3 regions of the Bradyrhizobium sp. Kon58 genome follow, and region 1 is predicted to be linked to each of the others. Evidence: predicted binding sites of a transcription regulator. Region 1 holds the regulator's gene; each other region holds the start of a gene.

Region 1 (7,417 bases):
TAAACTTTCGGCAACGTTGCAGGACCCGGTTCGTGCGCAGCGGGGGTCGGCCGGCCGGCCCACGCCTCGCAGCCATGCCATTTTAGGATGGTTTTGGCGCCATAGACGGGTTAGGCGATGAGGGAAGGCTTCAAATTCTCGGGAGGATAACAATGAACGAAGCACCCCGCATCCAACCGGACAGGAATGTCGAGCTCGGCGCCAGCACCGAGCCGTTCCAGAATCTGCATGAATTCATCCGGAAAGCGCGTTCCAACCTCAACCAGAATGCCTGGGATTATATCGTCGGCGCGGCCGAGACCGAGACCACGATGCGTCGCAACCGCATGGCGCTGGACGAGATCGCCTTCCGCCCGCGCGTGCTGCGCGATGTCCGCAAGGTCACAGGTTCGGTCGAACAGTTCGGCCGCAAGATGCGCCTGCCCGTGGTGCTCGCCCCCGTCGGCGCGCTCGAGATCTTCGACCCGGATGGTGCGGCGAGCGTGGCACGCGCCTGCGGCACTTTCGGTGCGGCGCACATGCTCAGTTCGGTGTCCGAGCCCGGTCTAGAAAAGACCGCCGAAGCTGCGCCGGACGCGTTGCGCCTCTACCAGCTCTACGTGCGCGGCGACGACGCCTTCGTCACCGACGTCGTCAGCCGGGCTGAGAAGCACGCCTATGCCGCCTTCTGCCTGACCGTCGATACCGCTCATTACAGCCGTCGCGAACGTGACATCGCCAAGCGCTACGTTCGCGAGAGCCGCCTGCGCGCCACCGGCGGCGATTACCAGAAGGGTCTGGAGTGGCGGACGGTGAAGATGATCAAGGACAAGTTCAAGATCCCGCTGATCCTCAAGGGCATCGCGACGCCAGAGGATGCGCTGATCGCGATCGATCACGGCGTCGAATGGATCTACGTCTCCAACCATGGCGGCCGTCAGCTCGATCACGGTCGCGGCGCCATGCACGTGCTGCCCGAGATCGTTGACGCCGTGAACGGCCGCGCCAAGATCATGGTCGATGGCGGCATGTGTCGCGGCACCGACATCGTCAAGGCGATCGCGGCGGGCGCCGACCTCGTCGGCATCGGCCGGCTGCAATGCTGGGCGCTGGCGGCGGCCGGCGAAGCCGGCGTGGCCCGCATGCTGGAGCTGCTCGAGGACGAAGTGCTGCGCTGCCTCGGCCTCTTGGGTGCGACCTCGTTCGCCGAGGTCAACAAATCCTGCCTGCACCAGGCGACCGCAACCAACGCGCCGAGTGTGTTCAGCGCGTTTCCGCTGTTCGACCACGAGCCGTATCGATACTGAGTGAAAGGACGCAGGTGACATCGCTCTCTCCCGACAGCGCGGATGCGCTTCTGTTCGATCTCGGCCGCGTGGTGCTCGATATCGATTTCTCCAAGGCGATCGCCTGTTGGGCGGGACATGCCGGCTGCAAGCCTGAAGCCATCGTCGCGCGCTATGTGCGGGACAGCGAAGCTTATCGGCTGCACGAGATGGGGAAGATCAGCGATGAGGATTATTTCGCCTCATTGCGAGCCTCGCTCGGAATCGGCATTTCGGACGCGCAGTTCCTGGAAGGCTGGAACGCGATCTTCGCCGGCGAAATGCCTGACATCGCCGAGCTGCTGCCGCGCGCAGCGAAGCAGATGCCGCTCTACGCTTTCTCCAACACCAATCGGCCGCACGTGGACCATTTCTCGAGGGAATATGCCGGCGTCCTCGGCCATTTCCGCGAGCTGTATTTGTCGTCCAGCATCGGCTTGCGCAAACCGGATGCGGATGCCTTCGACCACGTCGTTGCGGCGATCGGCGTGCCCGCCGGGCGCATCGTGTTCTTCGACGATCTTGCCGAAAACATCGAGGGAGCGCGGGCGCGCGGCTTGACGGCGGTGCATGTGACCTCGCCGCGTGACGTCGGGAACGCATTGAAGGCATTGGGCATCTGACGACGAGGCGTCGTCGCGAAACCCTTGGCGCCACGGCCCAACGGGAACAATTTTGGAAAAAACTGAGGAACCCAATCACTTTGTGCATTTTTATACAGAGTTCCCGGAACGGAATACCACCTTCCGGACTCTTAGAGTCCGTTGGGACTTCTACGGACGGATGCATCATCGTGCTGGGCAAGACCTACCTCACCAAGCAGGCCTCTCTTCTTCTTGAATTCGCGAGGACAACTTCAGATTCGGAGCTTTCCGCCAAGCTCGTGAGCAAGGCGGCCGACCTGAAATCCCAGGCCGATCCGCTGCCCGACAAGGATCAGGGACCCAAGGCGCCCGACGTAACTCCCGGGCAGCCAGGGAGCTGATCGATCCAGGCCCGGGGCGCTCGTCGTTCTCGCCCTTCCATGACCACTCTCCTGCCGATCTGTCGGGTTCTTCGGATCATGCCACGACGCGCGCGATCCTGCCTTCGGAACAATGTGAAGCGGCGGGATGACTGCGCGCGCTCAGCCGTTTTTGCCTCTGCGCCCGCGCTCGGCTAGAAGATTTGCGGAACATTCGCCCGAACGTGCCGAGCAGGAGTTTTCGCCGTGGCCTTGATGCCGGTTTCTGACGCGCTTGCCGCGGTGCTGGCGGGTGCAGAGCCGCTGCCGGAAGAAATGATCTCCCTCGACGAGGCCTACCATCGCGTGCTCGCGCGTGACGTCGCGGCGCGGCGCACGCAGCCGCCGCAGGCGATGTCGGCGATGGACGGCTACGCGGTGCGCGCGGCTGATGCCGCGACGATCGATTCGGAGCTCACCGTCATCGGCGAAGTCGCGGCAGGCCGACCGTTCGCGGGGACGGTCGGCGCCGGCGAGGCCGTGCGGATCTTCACCGGCGGCGTCGTTCCCGGTGGCGCGGACGCCGTCGTGATCCAGGAGGACACGGTCGCTGCCGGCAAGCGCATCACGATCAAGGAAGCCGCGATCGCCGGTCGGCACATCCGCCCCGCAGGCGTCGATTTCCGCGAGGGCGACGTGCTCCTGCGCAAGGGAAATCGTCTCACCGAGCGCGACCTCGCGCTCGCCGCCGGGATGAACCATCCGCACCTTGGCGTTTTCAGACGTCCGAAAGTCGCGATTCTCGCCACCGGCGACGAGCTGGTGATGCCGGGCACCACGCCCGGCCACGGCCAGATCGTCTACTCCAACGGCTACGCCCTGCACGCGCTCGCCCGCAGCGAGGGCGCCGAGACCATCGACCTCGGGATTGCCGCCGACACGCTGGACGCCACCACCGCCGGCATCCGCCGCGCCCGCGAGAGCGGCGCCGACATCCTGATCACGACCGGCGGCGCATCGGTTGGCGACCACGATCTGGTCCAGCAGGCGCTGCGGGACGAAGGCATTGCGATGGCGTTCTGGAAGATCGCGATGCGGCCAGGCAAGCCGATGATGCACGGGCGGCTCGGCGCAATGGAGGTGATCGGCCTGCCGGGCAATCCCGTGTCGTCCTACGTGTGCGCGTTCCTGTTCATGGTGCCGCTGATTCGCGCCCTGTCGGGCCGTTCGGTGATTCACCATCGCAGTGAACGCGCCGTGCTCGGCCGCGACGTCGGCGCCAACGACCAGCGCGAGGACTATCTGCGCGCGCATCTGGAGGAGCGTGACGATGGCACGCGCGTCGTTCTTCCCGTCAACCATCAGGACTCTTCGCTGCTTGCGAATCTCGCTGCAGCACAGGTACTTCTCGTGCGCGCACCGTTCGCGCCGAAGGCCGAAGCCGGCACGGCTTGCGAAGTGTTGCGGCTCCCCGTCTGAGCGTCCGGCAATGCGCGTTCCGCGAACTTTGCTCTGTTCACGGTAAATTAAGCAGTTGCGGAACATGTATCGAACATATAGTGTCCGTTCATGATTTGTTTCGAGTATGTAGCGGCTTATTGCCGAACTCTGCGTCTCGGAATCGGACGACATCAACCGGGGGACTTTGGTCGAGATGTTAACGCGCAAACAATACGAGCTTCTGCGGTTCATCAGTGAACGTCTGAAGGAAAGCGGCGTGCCGCCCTCCTTCGACGAGATGAAGGATGCGCTCGATCTGCGCTCGAAGTCGGGCATCCATCGCCTGATCACGGCGCTCGAGGAGCGTGGCTTCATCCGACGCCTGCCCAACCGCGCCCGTGCGATTGAAGTCATCAAGCTGCCGGAGCTCCAGGCAGCCGCCGGCAGCCGCCGCGGCTTCACGCCGAGCGTCATCGAGGGCAATCTCGGCAAGGTGCGTGCGAGCTCCAGCCTGCCCGCGGACGACGGCGAACGTCCCGTCGCGGTACCGGTGATGGGCCGCATCGCGGCCGGCACGCCGATCGAGGCGTTGCAGACCCGCAGCCATACTATCAGCGTACCGCCTGACATGCTCGGCTCGGGCGAGCATTACGCGCTCGAAGTGCGCGGTGATTCCATGGTCGAGGCCGGCATCCTTGACGGCGACATGGCGCTGATTCAGCGCAACGAGAGCGCCGATACCGGCGACATCGTGGTGGCGCTGATCGACGACGAGGAAGCGACGCTGAAGCGCTTCCGCCGCCGCGGCGCCTCGATCGCGCTCGAGCCCGCCAACGCGGCTTATGAGGTCCGCATCCTGCCGCCCAACCGGGTGAAGATTCAGGGCAAGCTGATCGGGCTTTACCGGAAGTACTGATACCGGGCGTCCTTGATACCGGGAGTACTTCATGCCGGAGGTGCTTGGCGCCTCGCGCGCTTCCGATCGGCATCGCCGGTCAGAAATTGGAACGGATCATCGTCCGCTCCGGCTGGGTAGTCTTTCTGGTTCTGCACAGACTATCCGGCCCCTCCTTCGGCGCTGGCTCCTCGCGACGCCCACGAAGCGGCACTGGTTCGCGGCGCAAGTGTTCGAGGAAACAGCGGCCGGCGACCAAGCTCGACCGTTGCAGTCAAGCCGGCGATATTCCCGCACGCGCCTCCCGAATGCATCGCAACTCGCTTTGTTCCTATTGAATTCGGGAAAGATAATGTGATCGCGGCTCGCGGAAAGCAGCCGCAGATTTGCCCACAACCAAGCAGAGCGTTCATGCTTCAACTCTGATAGAGGCCTGCGCCTCGATTAAGAGACGCGGGTTGCTATCCCAGCATGAGGAGCACCCGATGTGTGACTACAGCCTGCATGCCGTCGCGTCGCGCCCCGCCGAAGTCGGCGAGACGATCGTCACGACAAGCTTCCGCGGCACCTCGACGCGCGGCTTCGCCTCGGCAGCCGATCCGTCTGTTGCCGTCTGCCTGCTGCCGGGAACGGAGCTCGCCTTCGCCGACGACGTTCGCTACGACAATCGCTGGATCTGGACGCGCACCATCAATTCCCGCGTGGGCAAGTTCGGCAAGATCGACCCGCACGTTCCCGACCGCCATCATGACGCGATCGAATTCCCGGACGGCAAATACGTGCTGGTGACGCAGCTCGTCGAAGGTCAGCGCGCGACCGTGTTGCAGCTGCCGGTAACTCAGTCGGTCGCCGAGCGAGAGCACAAGGCGCAGATTATCGCCGACCGGCAGCCGACCGTCAGGCACCTGCCGATCGGCTGACACAGCCTCCCCCGGCTACGAGGTCGGGGGGTTAGGATTGAATTGCCATCGCCGGCCGTGGCCGGCGAGATGGTATGGCTCGCGTCCGCGAAATCCAATCGGATGGACCAAGCCCGCACCTCTCCGCCGCACGAAGTTTGAGCCGCCCTGCCTGAATTTTGAACGTCCGCTTCGCAGCCAAATGACCGATGCTGTCAGGGCTTGAGACGGCGGACACGCTCGATGAAAACCTTCCTTCGCGTCGTTGAACTCTGGGTGCCCGATCGGACGCGCACGCGGCTGGAGTTTGGTGGCGGTCTCTATGGCGAAGGGCTGTCCGCGTTCAAGGCCGTCAGCGAAGAGCTGCACTTCGGATATGACGAGGGACTTCCGGGCAAGGCCTGGGCCGCGGGCCACCCCGTGATCCTCACCAAATTCGCCAACTCATATTTCAAACGGACCGATCAGGCGCTCGCGGCCGGCCTCACCTGCGGCGTCGCGGTGCCGGTGTTTGCGGGTGAATTCCTGCAAGCCGTCATGGTGCTGTTCTGCGGCGAGGACGAAGCGCATGTCGGGGCGATCGAGCTCTGGCACAACGACCCTGATGCCTCCCACGAGATGGGGCTTGTCGACGGCTATTACGGCACCGCCGACATGTTTGAATTCAACTCCCGCCACACCAAATTTCCTCGCGGCTTTGGCCTGCCTGGCCGCACCTGGAAGGCGGGCCTGCCGCTGATCATAAAGGACCTGCACGACGCCAGGAGTTTTCTGCGCTGGGAGGACGCGGCCAAGGTCGGGATCAATTTCGGCGTCGGCGTGCCCTATCGGACGGGCGCGGACCAGACCTGGGTTCTGACATTCCTCTCCGCGCAGGCCACGCCGATTGCGCGACGCTTCGAGATCTGGATCCCGAACGAGACCCGCTCGGCACTGGTGTTCCGCGCCGGCGATTGCAGCGCGCAGACCGACCTTGCAGCGCTCTATGCGGATAAATCCATTGCCAGAGGCGAAGGCAGCATCGGCGGGGCCTGGGCCACCGGCATGCCCGCGCTCAACGACGATCTGGTGCATGACGGCTCGGTCGCCGGTCTCGAAGCCTGCACATCCGGACTGAGCCGAATGGTGGCCCTGCCGGTCATCGGCAATTCCAGGCTCGACGCCGTACTGGCCTGGTATTTGTAACCGATCCGATCAATCGTCGGCCTGCAAGTCGGTCTCCGCCGGCGTTGCGTCCTTGATGCGGGGCGCGATCGCCTTCGGCGCAAGGCTGCCGTCGAAATCACCCTCACCGGCGCCGGCCGGCAACCAGGGGCGGCTCGTGCCTCTCGCCCTCACCGCGTGAACCACAAAGCCGTCACCACGTTGCGTCAGCGCCAGCGCACTCTGGCTGGCGAGCCGTTGCCGATCGACCACCATCGCCGCGCAATCGGGTGGCGCGGGGCGTGTCGTCACCACCAGCGCGGCCCGACTGCAATCGTCCGCGAGAGCGTCGACGCGCAGTGCCAGCGCGACCAACCTCCCGTCGGCCAGTGGCGTCACGCAGCCGGATTCGTCACAGGACACGCCATCGGCCAGAGAGGCTCGGCCCGCATCGCGCGGATCGGCGTCGGCAGCGAGCCATTCCTTGAGCAGAAAGCTGTCCTTGCTCGTCCTGATCAGGTGCAGATATCCGTCCCTGCCCCGCACCGCAACGCTCGCGCCATCCCCGGCAATCAGGATGTCGGGCTGCCGCGCCGACAGTCCCCAGAGGATCGCTGCCAGCAGCACCAGGGCGCCGGACCAGCGTAGCGGCGTGCGCAACAAGCCCAGCAGGATGATTCCCAGGCTCGCCGCGATCAGCGGCGCGATCCCGAACGCCGAGATGCGGCCGACGGCGCCCGGCAATGCCGCGACCCAGCGCGAGACCGCGACCATCCAGTCGATGCCGATCCCC
Region 2 (7,417 bases), on a different contig from region 1:
ACCATGCGCCGTCCAGTTCTTCGCAATTTGTTTCTTGCATCCGGTCTTCTCGCGCTCACGCAATTGACGACGCCCACGGACGCGGCGGCCGAAGCGCGGCTCGCACTCGTGATCGGTCAATCGGCCTATCGTACCGTGCCGGAACTGCCCAACGCAGCCAACGATGCCAAGGGCATGACGGAGCTGCTCGGCAATGCCGGCTTCACCGTCACCACGGCATCCAATCTGGCGCAGAACGACATGCGTCAGGCGATCTCGGATTTCGCCGGCAAGGTCAGCGCCAGCGGCGCCGACACCGTCGCGCTGGTGTTCTATGCCGGCCACGGCCTCCAGATCGACGGCGAGAACTATCTCGTTCCCGTCGATCTCGACCCCAAGCGCGAAGCCGACATTCCGCTGCAGGGCGTACGGCTCAACGATTTGCTCAACACGCTCGGCGCGCTGCCGACACGAGCCCGCATCTTCATGCTCGATGCCTGCCGCAACAACCCGTTCCCGGCGCTCAGCGGCGCCGGACACGGGCTTGCAATCGTCGATACCAAGGCCGGCGCGCCGGGCTCCTTCATTTCCTATTCGACCTCGCCGGGCTCCGAAGCCGAGGATGGCTCCGGCATCGACAGCCCCTACACCACCGCGGCGCTGACCGTCGCCAAGCAGCCCAATCTGCCGATCGAGGAAGTGTTCAAGCGCATTCGCGTGGCCGTGGCGCAATCGACCGACGGACGCCAGATCCCCTGGGAAAGCTCGTCGTTGACGACCGACTTCAAGTTCTTCGGCGGCGACAGTAGCGGCGCTCAGCCTGCGCTTCCTGGCGCATCCTCCATGGCACTTGCGAGCGGCACGCGCAGCCTCGATGACTGGCGCAAGGATTTGCAGGGCAAGCCGGCCATGGTCGCCTATGAGATGGTGATCACCGACGACACCGTGCCGGCGTATCAGGCCTATATCGAGTTGTACGCTCAGGATACCCGTACGCCGCGGCTGCGCACGATTGTGGAGCGCCGGCGCCAGATGCTGGCGTGGGAGCGCGCCACCGCGATCAACACCCGCGCCTCGTTCGAGGCGTATCTGGCGAACTGGGACAACAGCGATCTGGCTGCGACCGCACGCAGGCTGCTGCTCCGCGTGCAGAACCGCAACTACGTCTTGCCTGCCGTGGTCGCGGCCGCTCCTGCCCCGGTCGCTGTCGCGATGGCGCCGACCTGCCCGTGCTCGACGCCCTCGACACCGGCAACGCCGGTCAACCCGACGATCGCGCCCGTGATCAAGAAGCGCGTCGACGACACGCCGCCGAAGCGCAAGGTGGTCGACACGCCGCCCAGGCCGCGCCGGCCGCCGCCCGATGAAGTGATCTACGAGCGCGCACCGCCGCCGGATCGCGGCCCGCCGCCCGGCGCCATCATGCAAGGCATTGGCATCGGTGTCGGGATCGGCATGGGTATGGGCGGCGGACGCGGCGGCGACTATCACAACGACCGCGGCCGTTACTGAGACCGCTCGCGAGATACGGAGGACAGATCTGTCCTCCGTCATTGCCACCGGATGGAGATAAACTGCGTCTGCTGCTTCCCGATACGGAAATGCTGTAGTCTAACCGACTGACGCCAGGCTTTCCGGGGACTCCACATCGATGCCGCACGACGCTCACGCCAAGCCAGCTTGGCCGCTGTTTCGCTCGCTCGCGTCCTATTCTCTCCCGGGCGACCTGATGGCGGGGCTGACGCTGGCCGCGATCGCAATTCCCGAGCAGATGGCGACCGCACGGCTCGGCGGCTTCGCGCCGCAGATCGGCTTCTTCGCCTTCATGGCGGGATCGCTCGGCTTTGCCATGCTCGGCGGCAACCGCTTCCTGTCCTGCGGCGCCGATTCCACGATCACGCCGATCTTCGCCGGCGGACTGGCGGCGCTGGCCGCCACCGGCTCGCCTGAGTACCAGGGCCTCGCAATCGCGCTGGCGCTGATGGTCGGCGCGATGATGCTGGCCGGCGGCGCCTTCCGCCTCGGCGGCATCGCCAATCTCCTGTCTGTGCCGGTCATGGTCGGCTTCCTCGCCGGCATCTCCGTCCACATCATCGTCTCGCAATTGCCGGGCGTGCTGGGGCTGGACTCGCCGGGCGGGCCGACGCTCGATCGCATCGCTGTGCTCGCAAGCGAGCTCGGCCGCAGCAATCCCTTCACGCTGTGCATCGGCTTCGGTGTGCTGGCCGTGGTCTTCGTCGCCGAGAAGGTCAGCGCAAAAATTCCGGGCGCGTTGATCGGGCTCGTCGCCGCGACCTTGGCCACCATCGCCCTCGGCCTCGAGAGCAAGGGCGTCAATGTCGTAGGCAGCGTGCCCGGCACGCTGCCGCGGCCGACCTTCCCCGACCTTGCACCGGAGCAATGGGTCCGCCTCGTGCCGCTGGCCTTCGTGATCACGATCGTGGTGATGGTGCAGACCGCGGCGACGACGCGGTCGTTTCCGTCCGATCCCGACAAGCCGGCCGACGTCGATCGCGATTTTCTCGGCGCGGGTGCCGGCAGCGTGCTGTCGGGCCTGTTCGGTGCGTTTCCGGTCAATGCCAGCCCGCCGCGGACGGGCATTGTCGCCGAGACCGGCGGACAATCGCAGCTCGCGGGTCTCGCCGCCGCTGCGATCGTGCTGGCGCTGCTCGCGTTTGGAACGGGATTGCTGCAGCACGTTCCGGACGCGGCCCTCGGCGGCATCCTGCTGTTCGTCGCGCTGCGCATCATCCGCGTGAAGCAGATCGTCACGATCTATCGCCAATCCCCCAGCGAATTCCTGCTGATCGCCGCCACCGCCGCACTGATCATCGTGCTGCCGATCCAGCAGGGTGCGTTCCTCGGCATCGTGCTGTCGCTGCTGCACGGCATCTGGAGCACGACGCGCGCGCGGCTGGTCGAGTTCGAGCGCGTGCCGGGCACCACGATCTGGTGGCCGGCGCATCCGCACATCGCGGGCGAGCGCATCGCCGGCGTCGCCGTGATCGGGCTGCAGGCGCCGCTGTCGTTCCTCAACGCGCCCGGCTTTCGCAGCGACGTGACCAAGGTGCTCGGCGCGACGCCGCCGCAGCTGCTGGTGCTGGAGGCAAGCGGCATGGTCGAGATCGACTTCACCGCCGCGCAGATCCTGCTCGATGTGTTCAGGGCGTGCAGCGAACAGGGCGTCACGGTCGCGCTGGCGCGGCTGGAATCGGTGCGTGCGCAGGACGCGTTCGAGCGGTTCAGGCTGTTCGAGGCCCTGCCTCGGGAGAACGTCTTCCACAGTGTCGACGAGGCCGTGCGCAGGCTGGCGAAATAACTGCGCTCACTGCGCCAATGTCGGATGATCCCGCTGCACCGTTTCGCGGATCCAGCTGGCATGGATCGCCCGAAACAGGATCTGCGCCGTCTTGAGGTCGTTCGCCTTCATGCAGAGATCGACGATGCGACGGACCGCGTCGTCGCGCATCAGTCCATCCGCGATCTTCATCGCGATTTCCATCGCGACTTTCGCCGCGCGCTCGTAGCGCTCGCTGTCGCGCTTGTCGTTGCGCGCGCTGCCTGCCGCACTGGCGGCAGCGGCGTCACAGATCGCACGGATGCGCTCGGCGGCCTCGATGTCGCCGAGCGGCCGTTCGATCGCTTCGTCCCAGATGTCCCGGCGCGTCTTGCGGGCGAACCACTGCATTGCCTGCTCCGTGGTGAGGGAGCGAGCATAAACGGCGGTGAGCCTGCGCGCTACGCCTCCGGAACGATCTTGCCGGGGTTGAAGATGTTTTGCGGATCGAGCGCCTTTTTCAGCGCCCGCATCGCGTCGATCGCCTCGGGACCGAGTTCTGCCGCAAGATATTTCTGCTTGCCCTGTCCGATGCCGTGCTCGCCGGTGCAGGTGCCGTCCATGGCCTGCGCGCGCTCGACCAGCCGATGCATGAACTCCTCGCCGCGCGCCATCTCGTCGGCATCGTTGGTGTCGCAGACCAGCGAGCAGTGGAAATTGCCGTCGCCGACATGGCCGACGATCGGCGACAACAGGTTGAGCCGCTTGAGATCTTCCTCGGTCTCGCCGACGCATTCGGCAAGCCGCGAGATCGGCACGCAGACGTCGGTCGCGACCACGCCGATGCTGTCACCGGGCCGCAGCGCCTTCACCGACCAATAGGCGTCGTGCCGCGCCTGCCACAGTTTTGTGCGATCCTCCGGCTTGGTGGTCCAGGAGAAATCGCCGCCGCCGCAGTCCTTTGCGATCTCGCCGAAGGCCTTGGACTGTTCGCCGACCTCGATCTCGCTGCCGTGGAATTCCATCAGCAGCAGCGGCGTTTCCGGCAGCGTCAGCTTTGAATAGGCGTTGCAGGCCCGCACCTGCGCGGCGTTGAGCAGCTCGATGCGCGCCACGGGAATGCCGGTCTGGATCGCCAGGATCACGGCCTGACACGCCCCGTCCACGGTCTCGAACGACACCGCGCCGGCCGCGATCGTATCGGGGATGCCGCGCAGACGGATGGTCAATTCCGAGATGATGCCGAGCGTGCCCTCGGCGCCGACGAACAGATGCGTCAGGTCGTAGCCGGCGGATGATTTCTTCGCACGCGTGCCGGTCGTGATGATCTCGCCGTCGCCGCGGACCACTTTCAGCGCCAGCACACTGTCGCGCATCGTACCGTAGCGCACCGCGTTGGTGCCGGAGGCGCGGGTCGAGGCCATGCCGCCGAGGGAGGCGTCCGCGCCGGGGTCGATCGGGAAGAACAGGCCCTGGTCGCGCAGATGCTCGTTGAGCGCCTTGCGGGTGACCCCGGGCTGGATCACGCAGTCGAGGTCCTCGGCATGCACCGCGAGCACCTTGTTCATGTCGCGCAGGTCGATGCAGATGCCGCCGGCGGGTGCGTTGACCTGGCCCTCGAGCGAGGTGCCGGTGCCGAAGGCGATGACGGGCACGCCGTTTTTCGCACAGATCCGCACCACGTCCTGGATGTCGGCAGTTTCCTGCGCCATCACCACGCCGTCCGGCGGCTGGTTCACGATCCATGTGGTGGTATGGCCGTGCTGCTCGCGGACGGCCTGCGAGGTGATGAGGCGGTTGCCGAAGCGCGCGGCAAGCTGCTCCAGCGCGCTCGCGAGGGCTTTCGGCGCCGGCCGCGGCGGATTATTGGTGATGGTCGTACCCACGGACGTTCCTCCCGACGAGACGAACCGTGGCAAAGGACATCTCACCGGTCAAGTCAAGCGACCGGACGCATAGCTGGGGAAGGACACATGCCGGAGACTGCTGCCACAACGATCGAGGGCGCACCGTTCCGCGCCTCGATCATGCAGATCGAGCCGCAATGGATCGACTACAACGGCCACCTCAACATGGCCTATTACAACGTGATGTTCGACCGCGCGATCGACCAGATGTGGCTGACGCTCGGGATCGGACCGGGCTACATGAAGGAGCGCGGCGGCTCGACCTTCACCGCCGAATGCCACGTGCGATATTTGCGCGAAATCCACCTCGGCGATCCCGTGCAGGTCTCGGTCTGGCTGCTGGAAGCCGACGACAAGCGGCTTCACACATTCCAGGAGCTGCGACACGCGACCGAAGGCTGGTTGTCGGCGACCTCCGAAAACATGTCGCTCCACATCGACATGGGCTCACGAAAGGTGGCGGCTTTTCCACCAGACATAAGTGAGCGCATTGCGGCAGTGATCAAGGCCCACAGTGCCGTGCCGCGGCCCGAGGGCATCGGCCGGAACGTGGCGATGCCCTCGAAGCGGTAACGGCTCCAACTCCTCATCCTGAGGAGCCCGCGAAGCGGGCGTCTCGAAGGATGCAAGGCCACAGACGGGCCTGCATGGTTCGAGACGCGCGTTCCGCGCTCCTCACCATGAGGATCACATGGCTAGACCCTGTTACGGCCGCGGGCCAGTCCAACAACGGCCGAGACCAGGAACAGCACGACCGCGATGAAGAAGATGATTTTGGCGATTTCGATCGATGCGCCGGCGAGGCCGCCAAAGCCCAGGATACCGGCGATCAAGGCGATAACCAGAAACGTCACAACCCAGCTAAGCATGATCCGAACCTCTGTTTCGATGTCTGTCTGCGATCGGCGCGGCTGACGCGCCTCACTTGCAGAACCAATCGCCAACGCGGAACAATGGTTCCGGGCCGCTGGGGCCGGAAATTCGCCTGAGCGACAGGAACAAATTGGCTGCCCGCGCACGTGGAAAACCCCCGGCCGCGGCCCCATATAGGGACCAATCCCTGTTAAGAAGGCTCCCCTTTCACCACCCCGCGGTGCCAACGTGGGGCAAATGATTCGCATGACCGAGCCGAGCAAGATCACGTCCCAGAGTGTCCCCGACCACCAGCCCGCAGCCGGCGGCATTGCCGCGCGTGCGCGGGCCTCGGTGGGCCCGCAATATTTGTCCGGGCTCAATCCGGAGCAGCGCGAGGCGGTGGAGACGCTGGACGGCCCGGTTCTGGTGCTGGCCGGCGCCGGCACCGGCAAGACCCGCGTGCTGACCACGCGCATCGCCCATATCCTGAGCCAGGGCCGCGCCCGCCCCTCCGAGATCCTGTCGGTGACCTTCACCAACAAGGCCGCGCGCGAGATGAAGCACCGGCTCGGTCAGATGCTCGGTCATGCCGTCGAAGGCATGCCGTGGCTCGGCACCTTCCACTCCATCGGCGGGCGCATCCTGCGCACCCACGCCGAGCTGGCGCAGCTCAAATCGAACTTCACCGTGCTCGACGTCGACGATCAGGTGCGGCTGTTGAAGCAGCTCCTGCAAGCCGACAATATCGACGACAAGCGCTGGCCCGCGCGCATGCTCGCCGGGCTGATCGACGGCTGGAAGAACCGCGGCCTGACGCCGTCGCAGGTGCCATCGGGCGAAGCCGCCGTGTTCGCCAACGGCAAGGGCGGCAAGCTCTATGCGAGCTACCAGGAGCGGCTGAAGATTTTGAACGCCGCCGATTTCGGCGATCTGCTGCTCGAGGACATCCGCATCTTCCGCGAGCACCCGGATATCCTGCGGCAGTACCAGCAGCGCTTCAAATTCATCCTGGTCGACGAGTATCAAGACACCAACGTCGCGCAGTATCTGTGGCTGCGGCTGCTGTCGCAGGCGCCCTCCTCTTTCACCTCTCCCCGCGTGCGGGGAGAGGTCGCATCGCAAAGCGATGCGGGTGAGGGGGACTCTCCAAGCACCGCGCCCGTGGAGACTCCCCCTCATCCCAACCTTCTCCCCGCAAGCGGGGAGAAGGAGCAGAAGACCCCCGTCAAGAACATCTGCTGCGTCGGCGACGACGACCAGTCGATCTACGGCTGGCGCGGCGCGGAGGTCGACAACATCCTGCGCTTCGACCATGACTTCCCCGGCGCCAAGGTCATCCGGCTCGAGCGCAACTATCGTTCGACCGGCCACATCCTCGCCGCCGCCTCGCATTTGATCG
Region 3 (7,417 bases), on a different contig from region 1:
GATCGCGAAACGCTCGGGATCGCGATGCAGGATCGCGGCCTTGGCGAGCTCGACGAATTTTGCAGGCACGTTGAAGGTGCCGTCGCCACCCGCCGGCAGCGGAGACGGCGAGGGCGGCGTGAACAGCTCCGCTTCGCCGCCCTGCACGGTCCAGGTGATGTCGGCCGGCTTCATTTGGTGTAGCACGAGGCTACGCGCGGCTTTGCGCCAGCCATCGAAATCGGTTTCGTTCTCGAGGGTGATGTACTGCATCAGAAGCCAAATCCCAGTTGCGTTGCCGGCTTGAACCGTTCGATCAGCCGTGCCTCGTCGAGGCGATGCGGCGGGGGCCGGTGATCGCTGAGGACGATGAACGGCAGCGCCTTGGTGCGCGGCACATGCAGCCGCGCGAGATCGGCGACGCGGATCGTGTTCGTGCGGCGCGCCGCGATGATGCGCTCGACCGCCTTGGTGCCGAAGCCCGGCACGCGCAACAATTCCTCGCGGCTGGCGCGGTTGACGTCGAGCGGGAAGCGGTCGCGGTGACGTAGCGCCCAGGCGAGTTTTGGATCGATGTCGAGCGGCAGCATCGCACTGTCGTCGACGATCTCGCCGAGGTCGAAGCCGTAGAACCGCATCAGCCAGTCGGCCTGGTAGAGTCGGTGCTCGCGCAGCAAGGGCGGCGCGCGCAGAGGCAGCGCGCGGCTGGCATCGGGGATCGGGCTGAACGCGGAATAATAAACGCGCCTCAGCCTGTATGAACCGTAGAGATTGGCGCTGGTGTGGAGGATGGTGTGGTCGGAGGCCGCGTCGGCGCCGACGATCATCTGCGTGCTCTGGCCGGCCGGCGCGAAGCGTTGCGGCTTGGCTTTCGTGTTCGCGCTGCGGCTTTCCTCGGCCTCGTCCAGCTTCAGCCGCAGCCGGCCCATGGTACGGCGGATCGCGCGCACGTCTTTCTCGGGCGCAAATTGCTGCAGGCTCGTCTCCTGCGGCATCTCGATGTTGATGGAGAGACGGTCGGCATATTTGCCAGCCTCGGAGATCAATGCATCATCGGCCTCCGGGATCGTCTTGAGATGGATGTAGCCACGGAAGTGATGCTCCTCGCGCAGTTTGCGCGCGACGCTCACCACCTGCTCCATGGTGTAGTCGGGGTTGCGGATGATGCCGGAGGAGAGAAACAGCCCTTCGATGTAATTGCGCCGGTAGAAGTCGAGCGTCAGCTTGACGACTTCGTCGATGGTGAAGCGGGCACGCGGCACGTTGGAGGAGGCCCGGTTGACGCAATAGAGGCAGTCGTAATTGCAGGCGTTGGTCAGCAGCACCTTGAGCAGCGAGATGCAGCGGCCGTCCGGCGCGTAGGAATGGCAAATGCCCATGCCGGGCGCGCTCGATCCCATACCCTTGCCGTCGCTGGAATCCCGCCTCTCGGTGCCGCTGGAGGCGCAGGACGCGTCGTACTTGGCGGCGTCCGCCAGGATTTCCAGCTTGCGTTGCACGTCCATATTGGAATCCCTTTGATTCAGCTCATGAATCCCAAGGCCCGCCAATTCGATTGACTCCCGGGGCGTCGTTAGCTTTATATTAGAACATATCATGAACAAATGAGCTAGCCGCTGGTTCTCTTTTTGAGAGCCATCGGCAATCACCCTTGAGGAGCGGCGTATGAGCGGCGCACGAACAAGCGCGCTTGCAGCCTTGCGCGGCCAGATCGAGCGCATCGAGACGGCGGAGGTCGTGCATCATCATGACCGTGTCGCGCTCGGCCATAGCGAGGCCGACAGCGCGCTGAAGGGCGGGCTCGCGCGCGCGGCAATCCACGAGGTGTTTTGCGAAGGACGTCAGGGCGCAGCCGCGACGGGCTTTGTCACGGGCCTTGCCGGGCGCGTGACGGCACGCAAGCCGCTGCTGTGGGTGCGGCAGGATTTTTCAGACATTGAAACCGGTGCGCTGTCGATGAGCGGGCTCGCCGAGCTCGGTCTCGATCCGCGCCGCATGGTGATGGTGCGCGCCGCCGACGTGGAGAGCGCGCTGCGCACGTCGGCCGATGCGCTCGCCTGCGACGCGCTGGGTGCGGTCGTGCTTGAGCTCTGGGGTGAGACGAGGCAGTTCGATCTGGTGGCGAGCCGCAAGCTGACGCTGGCTGCGCAATCTTCCGGTGTCACCGGCTTGCTGCTGCGGATGGCCGCACAACCTTTGCCCTCAACCGCCGAGACCAGATGGATGCTGCGCGCGGCGCATTCGCCGCCGGGCGCGATGTGGAGCGCTTGGGGGGCGCCGCGCTTCGATGCCGAGCTCCTGCGCAATCGTCATGGCCCTTGCGGCCGGTGGATCATGGAATGGAAATGTGATGAGTGCCAGTTCTCTGAATCGTCGGCGTATCCTCAGCCTGTGGCTGCCGCGCCTGCCCATCGATCGGATCCAGCGGTTCTTTGGCAACGTCGGACTGCATGAAAATAATGCGCCCAACATCGTCGTTGCCAAGGACAGCAACGCGCTGGTGATCCATGCGTTGGACGAGGCCGCCGAGCGCCTCGGTCTGTATATCGGCCAGCCCCTGGCCAATGCCCGGGCGATGTGCCCGGATCTAAAGGTGTTCGATGCCGATGCCGTGGCCGATGCGAAGACGATCGGCGACATCGCCGACTGGTGCGACCGCTTCACGCCGCTCGTGGCGCTCGATCCGCCGCACGGGCTGTTCCTCGACATCACCGGCTGCGCGCATCTGTTCGGCGGCGAGGCTGCACTGTTGCAAACCCTTGTCCGGGCCCTCGATCGCCAGGGCTTTGCGGTCAGCGCGGCGATCGCCGGCACCTCGGTCTGCGCGCGCACGCTGACGCGGCAGGCATCTGGTATCATCGTTGCCGATGGCGGGGAAGCGGCGGCAATCAGCCGATTTCCGGTGTCCGCGCTCGGCGCGGGCGAGACCATCAGCACCGGCCTGCGACGCGCCGGCCTGAAGACCATCGGCGATGTCGCCTCGCGTACGCCGAGCGAAATCACGGCGCGGTTCGGCGCACGGTTCTCCACGCTGCTCGCGCATGCGCTGGGGCAGGGCGATGCGCCGATCAATCCACGAAAGCCGCTGCCCGATTACATCGTGGAGAAACGCTTTGCCGAGCCGATCGCGACGGACACCATGATCGCGATGACGCTGTCGCGCCTCGCCGACACGCTGATCGCGTCGATGGAGAAGCAGGGCAAGGGCGCGCGACGGCTGGAGGCCGCCTTCTTCCGTACCGACGGCGCGGTGCGCGCGATCATGGTCGAGACCGGGCGGCCGGTGACGCAAAGCAAAGTCATCGACCGGCTGTTCCGCGAGCGTCTCGATGCACTCGCCGATCCCCTCGATCCCGGCTTCGGCTTCGACATGGTCCGGCTGTCGGCAAGCCGCACCGAGATCGTGGTGCAGGAGCAGCGCGATCTCGACGCCCATGTCCACGACAATGACGAGCTTGCCGCGCTGATCGACCGCATCGCCGCGCGCATTGGCGGAAAGCGCGTCGTCGTGCATCTGCCTGAGGATACCCATATCCCTGAATGTGCGGTGCTGGCGGCGCCTGCCCAGCATCATCTCGCCGTGGCCATACAGGCCGAATGGCCCGCGCGCACCGAGAGTGAGCCGCCACTGCGTCCCTTGCGGCTGTTCGACAAGCCTGAGCCGATCAATGTGCCGTTCGCGACCGTGCCCGACGGGCCGCCGCATCAATTCACCTGGCGCCGCGCGCAACATGCGGTGGTGCGGGTGGAAGGCCCCGAGCGCATCGCCATGGAATGGTGGCGGCAGGACGGCAAGCAACTGACGCGGGACTATTTCCGCATCGAGGATGCCGAGGGCCTGCGCTTCTGGATCTTTCGCGACGGTCTTTACGAGGGGGAGTGCTTCGACGGCGACGGCAAGCCCGCTCTTCCCGGTTGGTATGTGCACGGTCTCTTCGCATGAACACGCCCGCTTATGCCGAGATCGGCATCACCACGAATTTCTCCTTCCTGCGCGGCGGCTCGGATCCGCGCGCCTATGTGCACCAGGCCAGCAAGCTCGGCATTCCCGTGATCGGCATCGCCGATCACAACACGCTCGCCGGTGTGGTGCGCGCCTACAAGGAGCTCGACAATGACGAGGTGCTGCACAAGCCGAAGCTTCTGATCGGCACCCGCATCGTCTTCATCGATGGTACGCCCGATATTCTGGTCTATCCGCGCGACCGCGCCGCCTATGGCCGGCTGTGCCAGCTTCTTACCCGGGGCAAGCGCGGCGACGACATCACGCGGATCGCGAAGGGCGAATGCCATCTCACCTTCGCCGATCTCCTTGCGTTTTCCGAAGGCCAGCTCCTGATCCTGACGCTGCCGCATCGCTTCGATGCGGCGCAGACGCAGGACATCCTCGCCAAGCTGAAAGCAAGTCGTGCCGAGGGCGTGTGGCTGGCGGCGAGCCTAATCTATCGCGGCGACGACCGCCGTCGCCTCGCGCAGCTCGATGATCTCGCCGCAAAAGCAAAAGTGCCGCTGCTTGCGACCAACGAGGTGCTCTATCACCATCCCGCGCGCCGTCCCCTCCAGGACGTTCTGACCTGCATCCGGGAGAAAACCACGATCGAGGCGGTCGGCCGGAAGCTGGAAGCCAATGCCGAGCGATTTTTGAAGACGCCCAGGGAGATGGCGCGGCTGTTCCGCGATTTCCCTGAGGCTATCGCGGAGACCATGCGCTTTGCGGACAAGATCACCTTCTCGCTCGACCAGCTCAAATACCAGTATCCGGATGAGCCGGTGCCACCGGGGAAGACCGCGCAGGGGCATCTGGAGGATCTGACCTGGGCCGGTGTCGACAAATATTTTGGCGGCAAGATCGACGACAAGCTGCGCGCCACCCTGAAGAAAGAACTCGCACTGATCGCCGATCTGAAATACGCGCATTACTTCCTCACCGTGCACGACATCGTGCATTACGCCCGCAGCCAGAACATTTTGTGCCAGGGGCGGGGATCGGCGGCGAATTCGGCGGTCTGCTACGTGCTCGGCATCACCTCGGTCGACCCGACCAAGGTCGATCTGCTGTTCGAGCGCTTCATCTCCAAGGAGCGGCTGGAGCCGCCCGACATCGACGTCGATTTCGAGCATTCGCGGCGCGAGGAGGTGATGCAATATGTCTATCGGCGTTACGGCCGCCATCGCGCCGCGATCATCGCCACCGTCATTCATTATCGCCCGCGCAGCGCCATCCGCGATGTCGGCAAGGCGCTGGGCCTGACCGAGGACGTCACCGCCGCACTCGCCGACACCGTCTGGGGCAGCTGGGGCAAGGGCCTCAACGACATGCAGGTCAGGCAGGCTGGCCTCGATCCGCAAAATTCCATGATCAATCTCGCAGTCGAGCTCGCGACCGAGCTGATCGAATTCCCCCGTCATCTGTCCCAGCATGTCGGCGGCTATGTGCTCACGCAAGACCGGCTCGACACCTATGTGCCGATCGGCAATGCCGCGATGGACGATCGCACCTTCATCGAATGGGACAAGGACGATGTCGACGCGCTCAGCATGATGAAGGTCGACGTGCTCGCGCTGGGCATGCTGACCTGCATCCGCAAGTGCTTTGATCTGATCGAGCAGCACAAGGGCGAACGCTGGATGCTGGCGAGCGTCCCGCAGGATGATTCCAAAGTCTACGACATGCTGTGCGACGGGGAGTCGCTCGGCGTGTTCCAGGTCGAGAGCCGCGCCCAGATGAACATGTTGCCCCGGCTGAAGCCACGGACCTTCTACGATCTCGTCATCGAGGTCGCGATCGTGCGGCCGGGGCCGATCCAGGGCGACATGGTGCATCCCTATTTGCGGCGGCGGAACGGCTTGGAAAAAGTGAACTATCCATCGCCGTCACCGGAGCATGGCGACAAGGACGAGCTTTACAGAGTGCTGCACAAGACGCTCGGCGTGCCCTTGTTCCAGGAGCAGGCGATGCGGATCGCGATCGAGGCCGCGAAGTTCACGGCCGAGGAGGCCAACGGCCTGCGCCGTGCGATGGCAACGTTCCGCAATGTCGGCACCATCGGCAAGTTCGAAGACAAGATGATCGGCAACATGATCGCACGCGGTTATGCGCCTGATTTTGCCAGAAACTGTTTCGAACAGATCAAGGGTTTTGGCAGTTATGGTTTTCCGGAGAGCCATGCTGCAAGCTTTGCGCAGCTTGTCTACATCTCTTCATGGCTGAAGCATTATCACCCTGATGCATTCTGCTGCGGCCTCCTGAACTCGCAGCCGATGGGCTTTTACGCCCCGGCGCAGATCGTCAGCGACGCCCGCAAGAACGGCGTCGAGGTGCGCGAGATCGATGTGTCCTACAGCTCTGCGCAGAACACGCTGGAAGAAGGAAGTGGCAAATATTGCGCCGTGCGCCTGGGCTTCCGCCAGATCGACGGTTTTCATTGGCTCGATGAGGATGAGGAAAGGCTGAAAAGAGCCGCGCCTCGGAATGAGTATGTGGAGAGAGCGCCCGACTGGGCTGACCGTATCGTCGCCGCGCGCAACCGCCGGCCCTTCACCTCGCTGGAAGATTTCGCCCGCGACACCGGACTGCCCAAGCGCGCGCTGACCCTGCTTGCCGATGCCGACGCGTTCCGCTCGCTCGGGCTCGACCGCCGCGAGGCGCTGTGGCAGGTGCGGCGCCTGCCCGACGATGTGCCGCTGCCGCTGTTCGAGGTGGCCACCGCACGCGAGCAGCCGGACGAGCACGCTAGGCCGTTGCCGGTGATGCCGCGGGCCGAACAGGTGGTCGCGGACTATCAGACCATTCGGTTATCGCTGAAGGGGCATCCGATGGAATTTTTGCGCGAGATGTTTACGCGCGAGCGCATCGTCGCCTGCAAGGACATCAATCATGACAACGAGCGGCGCCGCGTCCGCTGTGCCGGCGTCGTGCTGGTACGGCAGCGGCCGGGCAGCGCCAGCGGCGTCGTGTTCATGACACTGGAGGACGAAACCGGCATCGCCAATGTTGTGGTGTGGCCGAAGATCATGGAGCAGTACCGGAAGGAGGTGATGGGCGCACGCCTCATCCTGGTCGAAGGCTACATCCAGAGCAGCCCCGAAAAGGTGACGCACCTCATTGCCCAGCGGATGATCGACCGTTCGCACGATCTGGTCGGCCTCGCCAACGACGCCCTCGGCCGCAAGCATCCGGTGCCGGCAGGCGCCACCGTGGTCGAACCGCTCAACGACGATCCCCGCGCCCACACGGATGCGCCCGCGCAAAAACTTCGCCACCCCCGCAACGTCCGCATCCTGCCGCCGTCGCGGGATTTTCATTGAGGAATATAGAGCACTCTGCTGCCACACCGTCATTGCGAGCGCAGCGAAGCAATCCAGACTGTTACCGCGGAGAGATACTGGATTGCTTCGCTGCGCTCGCAATGACGAGCATATTCTAAAAATTCACCCG

What was found. The regulator LexA, encoded in region 1, represses DNA repair genes until DNA is damaged. The targets are predictions, from matches to a motif close to TGTTCNNNNTGTGTTCNG.
Region 2: a site for LexA is predicted at 6,092-6,109, ahead of AC0L20_RS11605 (ATP-dependent helicase). Genes of this name have one in related genera too.
Region 3: a site for LexA is predicted at 1,565-1,582, ahead of AC0L20_RS25415 (ImuA family protein). Genes of this name have one in related genera too.

What each region holds. Positions count from the first base shown of each region.
Region 1 is NZ_JBVVOT010000007.1:93,822-101,238, forward strand. Features, by position in the region: gene AC0L20_RS14875 (alpha-hydroxy acid oxidase) at 153-1,286, shown strand; gene AC0L20_RS14880 (HAD family hydrolase) at 1,301-1,927, shown strand; gene AC0L20_RS14885 (hypothetical protein) at 2,098-2,289, shown strand; gene AC0L20_RS14890 (molybdopterin molybdotransferase MoeA) at 2,515-3,726, shown strand; gene lexA (transcriptional repressor LexA) at 3,902-4,603, shown strand; gene AC0L20_RS14900 (hypothetical protein) at 5,068-5,502, shown strand; gene AC0L20_RS14905 (GAF domain-containing protein) at 5,725-6,666, shown strand; gene AC0L20_RS14910 (ComEC/Rec2 family competence protein) at 6,676-7,417, opposite strand, start outside.
Region 2 is NZ_JBVVOT010000005.1:147,070-154,486, reverse strand. Features, by position in the region: gene AC0L20_RS11635 (caspase family protein) at 4-1,491, shown strand; gene AC0L20_RS11630 (SulP family inorganic anion transporter) at 1,631-3,298, shown strand; gene AC0L20_RS11625 (hypothetical protein) at 3,305-3,667, opposite strand; gene AC0L20_RS11620 (FAD-binding oxidoreductase) at 3,718-5,142, opposite strand; gene AC0L20_RS11615 (thioesterase family protein) at 5,230-5,736, shown strand; gene AC0L20_RS11610 (DUF1328 domain-containing protein) at 5,859-6,032, opposite strand; gene AC0L20_RS11605 (ATP-dependent helicase) at 6,274-7,417, shown strand, end outside.
Region 3 is NZ_JBVVOT010000017.1:119,993-127,409, reverse strand. Features, by position in the region: gene AC0L20_RS25425 (UdgX family uracil-DNA binding protein) at 1-252, opposite strand, end outside; gene AC0L20_RS25420 (putative DNA modification/repair radical SAM protein) at 252-1,484, opposite strand; gene AC0L20_RS25415 (ImuA family protein) at 1,645-2,433, shown strand; gene AC0L20_RS25410 (Y-family DNA polymerase) at 2,330-3,922, shown strand; gene AC0L20_RS25405 (error-prone DNA polymerase) at 3,919-7,287, shown strand; gene AC0L20_RS25400 (SDR family NAD(P)-dependent oxidoreductase) at 7,403-7,417, opposite strand, start outside.